DNA from 2 places in the Desulforamulus hydrothermalis Lam5 genome. Region 1 is predicted to be linked to the other one. Evidence: a T-box and tRNA genes for the amino acid it is inferred to sense, from the RefSeq annotation. Region 1 holds a T-box; the other holds one or more tRNA genes.
What was found. A T-box is a leader RNA that pairs with one kind of tRNA and senses whether it is charged. The one in region 1 lies ahead of metG (methionine--tRNA ligase), so its partner is inferred to be a tRNA-Met.
Positions count from the first base shown of each region.

Region 1 (3,279 bases):
GGCCTGCTGCTCCAGCGTTTTTAGGTCGATGCGGGGGAACAAAACCTCCCCTCGTTTTACCGCGGTGCCGGCGGGCAGTTTGCCCCAGCGCAGGCTTTCCAAGGTGTGCAGCGCCGGTTGATCGGCTATGCCCAGTTGGTTCCACACGCGGGCGGGCAGGTGGGGCATAAAGGGTGACGCCATAACAGTGGCAAAACGAATAACTTCCGCCACGTTGTATAATACCGTCTGCAGCCGTTCGGTCTCACCGTTTTTAGCCAGTGTCCAGGGGGCGGTTTCTTCCAAATACTTGTTGGCCCGGCCGATCATTTGCCAGATGGCGGCCAGGGCGTTGGCCAGCTCAAATTTATCCATGTATTCTGCCACCAGTCGGGGAGTTGCGGTGGCCAGTTCAATCAGTTCGGCATCCGGCCCTGCCGGAGCAGCAGGCGGCTGCAGAACGCCCTGCAGGTATTTTTCCACCATGGTGGCCGTACGGGACAGCAAGTTGCCGTAGTCGTTGGCCAAATCCATATTAATACGCTTCACCAGAGCCTCCTCGGAATACAGGCCGTCCGAGCCAAAGGGCAGTTCCCGCAGCAGGAAATAGCGCACCGCATCCACCCCGTATTTATCCACCAGCACATGGGGATCCACCACATTGCCTTTGGATTTTGACATCTTGCCGCTGTCCAGCAGCAGCCAGCCATGGCCGATTACCTTTTTAGGCAGGGGCAAACCCAGAGCCATCAGCATAATGGGCCAAATAACGGTATGAAAACGTACGATATCTTTTCCTACCAGGTGAATATCCGCCGGCCAGAATTTGCGGTAAAGGCTGTCATCCTGCGTACCATAGCCCAGGGCCGAAATATAGTTGGTTAAAGCATCTACCCACACATACACTACGTGTTTATGGTCAAAGGGTACCGGTATGCCCCAATCAAAGGTAGTTCTGGATACACACAGGTCTTCCAAACCCTGTTTAACAAAGCTGACCATCTCGTTGCGGCGGGAAACCGGCTGAATAAAGTCCGGGTTTTCTTCTATAAACTTGAGCCAGCGGTCGGCGTATTTAGACATCCGGAAGAAATAGCTTTCCTCCCGCACTTTTTCTACCTCCCGCCCGCAATCAAGGCATTTGCCCTCCGCCAGCTGGTATTCGGTGAAAAAGGTCTCACAGGGTGTGCAGTACCACCCTTCGTATGCCGATTTGTAAATGTCGCCCTGGTCATATAGCTGCCGGAAAAACTGCTGTACTACTTTGCGGTGCCGTTCATCAGTGGTACGGATAAAATCATTGTAACTGACATCCAGGCGCTGCCACAGCCTTTTAAATCCCTCAACAATATGATCCACATATTCCTTGGGGGTTTGGTTTTTGGCCTTGGCCGCCCGTTCAATTTTTTGTCCGTGTTCGTCCGAACCGGTGAGGAACCAGACTTCATGGCCGGTAAGCCGCTTGTAGCGGGCTATGGCATCCGCCGCCACCGTAGTATAAGCATGTCCGATATGCAGGTTGTCGCTGGGGTAATAAATGGGTGTGGTAATATAAAAACCGGCTTTTGTCAAAGTATATCCGTCCTTCCTGAATTAATTTAATTAATAAATGAATGGGCCTGGCAAATTAAGTTTAAAATTCCCCCTGGCCAAAAATAAACCCCGCCCCCTGGCAGGGGCGAGGCCAGATAACCCGCGGTACCACCCTGATTCACTACCGCCTTGCGGCGGCAGTCTCAGCGTGCTTAAACAGCACGGCACAGCAGTTAACGGTGCTTCACCGGCCGGCCCTACTGACATCCTTCGAACCGGCAACTCCGGGGCCATGTTCAACCGGCTTTTCCTGCGGGCTTCCACCTTTCCCCGCTCTCTGTAAGGCGACCCCGGTTTACTCATCCCCATCATCGCTTTAATCACTTCGATTGTAACCAACAAAAACTGCCATGTCAAGTTTTCCCGTTTTAGTGTAATTTATACCATTTTATTACAAAAATTAAAAGTAAAATATTGACTGTAACGGGTATCACTGGTATGATTAGTTGTAGTAAATTTTGGTATATTGTCGAAGCCTAATATGGGGAGGGAAGCGGAATGAAATCCACAGGTATTGTTCGCAAGGTGGACGAGCTGGGTCGGGTAGTGATTCCCATTGAGCTGCGCCGCACACTGGGCATAGACGAGAAAGACGCCCTGGAAATTTATGTGGACAATGAGAAAATTATTTTGCGCAAGTATGAACCGGCTTGTGTTTTCTGCGGTAACGCTTCGGACGTACAACATTACAGAGGCAAAATGGTTTGCCGCGAATGCGCCGCCGCTATGGCAGAAAACATCGCTAAAGAAGTTGGTTAGAGTTAGAAAGGTAGCAAGCGAGAGACCGGCTGTGTCTCTCGCTTTTACTTTGCTCATCCTTTACGGCCTTCATCACCATGGACAGCGGCGTAAACCTCTCTTTTGGCCAGGCCCCGCAGCCGGGCCACCTGCTTAATGGCTTCCTTCTGCGCAATCCCCTGGTCTACCAGGGATGCCACATGCTCGGCCAAAGAAAGCTCCGCCCAGGTCTCCTGCTGCCGGGCGGCAGCCTCTGCCGGGGGCAGCCCCCCCACTATCAGGGTGATTTCACCCCGGGGCGGGTTTTGCCGGTAGTAATCTGCCAGCCGGGCAAGGGTACCACGTTTGAATTCTTCGTGCAGTTTGGTCAGTTCCCGGGCCACTGCACAGGGCCGGTCGCCCCAGATGGCCAGCATGTCCCGCAGGGTGTCGGCCAGCCGGTGGGGAGATTCGTAAAACACCATGGTGCGCTGTTCTCCCTGCAGGGCCTGCAGCTGTTTTCGGCGGGTTTTCGGTTGGTTAGAAAGAAAACCCTCAAACACAAATTTATGGGTAGGCAAACCGGCTGCCGTCAGGGCAGCGATAGCAGCCACCGGCCCGGGTACCGGCACCACTGCAATATCATGCTGCAGAGCCTGGCACACCAATTCGGCGCCGGGGTCTGAAATGCCCGGCGTGCCGGCATCCGCCACCAGAGCAATGTTTTCTCCCTGCAACAGCCGTTGTATCAGGTGATCCGCTTTGCTTTGGCTGCTGTGGGAGTGGTAACTGACCAGGGGGGTATGGATTTCGTAATGACTTAATAATTTTCTGGTATGGCGGGTATCTTCGGCAGCAATGCAATCCGCTTCTTTTAATACCCGCAGGGCCCGCAGGGTAATGTCTTCCAGGTTGCCGATGGGGGTGGCGCAAAGGTATAAAACCCCCGGCAATTTACGCTCCATCTGACGGTTCTCCCCGGTTCATCAG
Region 1 covers NZ_CAOS01000011.1:116,537-119,815, reverse strand. The annotation lists gene metG (methionine--tRNA ligase) at 1-1,551, opposite strand, end outside; T-box leader at 1,651-1,893, opposite strand; gene DESHY_RS08755 (AbrB/MazE/SpoVT family DNA-binding domain-containing protein) at 2,071-2,331, shown strand; gene rsmI (16S rRNA (cytidine(1402)-2'-O)-methyltransferase) at 2,385-3,254, opposite strand; gene DESHY_RS08745 (initiation-control protein YabA) at 3,244-3,279, opposite strand, start outside.

Region 2 (3,279 bases), on a different contig from region 1:
GAAGAAAGGGAGAGGTAATAATAAGGCATTTACAGGGTAGAGATGTTTTCAAGAGGCTGCAGAAAAAAGGGAGGACCATACAAATACCGGACCAATTGGGTTAAAGAACTGGATAAATATGTATTCTGTGGATGATTTAGGATAGTTTGAGAAGGTTTTTGTATAATCCCGCCGAATATTAAACATATGGAATATCCATTTGGAATTAGGGCGGGAGGTACCGGTATGAGTGTACGGCCAAAGAAAGATGCCACCCGGGGATTACGGCTTAATATGATGATCGATCTCATTAATAAAAAAACACCCTATGGCGGGGTAACTGTAAAAGAATTGATGGATAAGTTTGAAGTTTCCGAACGGCAAATTCACCGGGATTTAAACACCATTGTGAATGAAATGAGAGTCCCTTTAATAAAGCATGAGCGGGTTATCGAGGGCAGCAAGAGAACCTGCTACTGCCTGGAAGTTGGCTATTTACCCAGCCTGAGTCCGGAAAAGGCTACGGTGCTATTTTTAAGCCTGCTGCAGCAGAAGGGATCTGCCCTGACGGGTCATTTAAATGAATTAAAGGATGCGTTGGTATCTACCTTGTTCAAGTACCATTACGACCCCAAAGAGTTGGCAGTGGAAAAGCTGCAGAACCGTATCCACCTGGTGGAGGAAACCCTGGTGGAACCGGAACGGGTTGGTGAAATGTTCTCCAAGTTAGTCCAGGCCTTAAAGGATTGCCACAGAGTCAAGATTCGCTACTTTGTCACCCACAGCCAGAGGGAAACCGAACGAGTGGTGGAACCCTATGGCCTGATCTGCAAGCGGCAAAACTGGTACCTGGTGGGCAAATGCCTTACCCGTAACGCCATCCGGGTTTTCCGGGTTGATCAAATTAGAGATGTATTTCCCTATACCTCAGAAAAGTACCAATATCCCGCCGATTTTAATTTAAAAAAATACATGGCCCACAGCTGGGGCGTCATCAACGACGGTGAGGTCTGCCGGGTTAGGCTAAAGTTTAACCACCGGGTAGCCCACCGGGTAAAGAATTTGATTTACCATCCCTCGCAAGTGCTGGAGGAAGAACTGCCTGACGGTTCCATTATTGTTTCCTTTATGGTTTGTGGTATCAAGGAGATGAAAACCTGGATTGTCCAATGGGGGGATAATGTAGAAGTATTGGAACCGGGCTGGTTAAGAGAAGATATGTGTAAATTGGCGAAGGGGATTTGGCAGGTTTATCGGGATGCAAATTGAGATCTGTGCCTAAAAGAAGGTTTTTTATGAAAAGGTTAAAAACAGGGTTACTATCCTTGTGTTGTTCGGCTTTTCTATTTACTGCTGCAGCCTGTTCCTCTGGACCGTCTCCGATAGACGTTTCAAAAGGGTTTCTGGGGGCATTGAAAGAAGCAAATTATGAAAAAGCAGGTTTATACGGGTGGCAAATAAACAAATAAATTTGTTCCCCTGACACAGAAAAAGGCTTCTGGCAAAATTGCTAGAAGCCTTGATTTTACTGGCGTCCCAGAAGGGATTCGAACCCCTGACCTACGGATTAGAAGTCCGTTGCTCTATCCAGCTGAGCTACTGGGACATTTTTTTAATCAACACATGATATTTTAACATATGGTTTTGCGAAATACAAGCTAAAATTATTGTTTTATTTATAAACAGATTATACTTCCGGTAAAGTTTGGCAGTAAAATTTATGCCTCACGGTGGAAGGTTTTCTTTTTCAATCAAAAAGGAAAAACCCTGCCTTTTAGCAGAGTTAATTTACTGGTTGCGGGAGGAGGACTTGAACCTCCGACCTTCGGGTTATGAGCCCGACGAGCTGCCAACTGCTCTATCCCGCGCCAACCATCTTATTATAACTGGACTTTTAGGTAAAGTCAAATATTATTTGAGACATACCCTTGTTAGTTTTTCAACGGTTGGATCGTATGCGCTCACATATTTCATAAATAGCGGCCAACTCATCCTGGTCTGCTGTGGCCAACTTATTTAAGAAGTTGATTAGGCTTTCATCCATGTTCTTCTGATTTAGCTTAATTCTTTCCTGTTCGGAAAGAGGGGGGCGTTTACCCGTCTGTATTTCATGCAGCATCTCCATCATTTGTTTGGCGCTTTCTTCGCTCAATTGCATGGGAATATACATTTTCAACAATTCCTTTTCCTCCTCAGTGATAGAGGCAGGCTGAATTTGGTTTTCATTTTGCATATCCTGGCGCAACCTGTTGAGCAGATTAACCAGATCGTCTTTGGTAAGGTGGGACATTAATAAACCTCCAATCTGAAAGATAATAACACAATTTAATTTTATCAGAAAAATTTAGACAAATAAAACATTATCTTAAATATGTATACAGTTTAAATTTATTGATTTTTTTCTTAACTGCTTATATGATTGGCTTTATAGAACTGCAAGGTGGGTGAAAAATGTTAACAGACTATCATATTCATGTGGAACAAGGGCCATACACTGTAGAATGGCTATCGAAGTTTGCGCGCCGGGCCGAGGCGGCGGGGATTGAGGAGTGGGGAATTTCAGAACATGCTTACAGGTTTGTAGAGACCCGTCATATTTTCTGGAATGATTGGGTGGAAGCAAGGCAAAACCAGAGAATGGAAGAATATTTAGAGATGATTCTGAAAGCCCGGCAAGCGGGAATCAGGGTAAAGTTTGGCATTGAGATGGATTACTTTCCGGGCAAAGAAAAAGAAATAGAAGCATTTATTAAAAATTATCCTTTTGACTACGTTATAGGTTCGGTACACTGGATTGATGAATGGGGTATCGACCTGTCGGAGATGAAAGAGGAATGGAACCGGAGAAAAGTTGAGGAGGTTTGGCTGGCTTATTTTGAACGAGTTGAGAGTTTGGCACAGAGCAAGTTATTTGATATTGCCGGGCACCTTGACTTAGCTAAAATTTTTAAGTATGTACCGGAAGATGTAAACTTTCTTAAGGAGTTATACGACCGGGTTGCCAGGCTGCTGGCGGCCAACGGCACATGTATAGAGATCAGTACAGCCGGTTTAAGGAAACCGGTGGGGGAAATATATCCTCACCCGTTATTGCTGGAAGCATGCTATAAACAAGGGGTACCCATTGTCATCAGCTCAGATGCCCACTGCCCGAAGGATGTAGGGGCGAATTTTTCGCAAGCCGTTGCTTTGGCCAAACGGGTGGGCTATCGGGAGATACAGGTGTTTTCAAACCGGCAGGCAGTTGCCCGCCCATTGGGTTAAGAAGCAAAGGCGCTGAAATTACGAGCGCCTTTTTCT
Region 2 covers NZ_CAOS01000004.1:9,747-13,025, forward strand. The annotation lists gene DESHY_RS04005 (vWA domain-containing protein) at 1-40, shown strand, start outside; gene DESHY_RS04010 (helix-turn-helix transcriptional regulator) at 226-1,248, shown strand; tRNA gene DESHY_RS04015 (tRNA-Arg) at 1,509-1,585, opposite strand; tRNA gene DESHY_RS04020 (tRNA-Met) at 1,772-1,847, opposite strand; gene DESHY_RS04025 (hypothetical protein) at 1,919-2,269, opposite strand; gene DESHY_RS04030 (histidinol-phosphatase) at 2,431-3,243, shown strand.
Region 2: it encodes a tRNA-Met, which carries the amino acid that the T-box ahead of metG (methionine--tRNA ligase) is inferred to sense. The anticodon was not compared.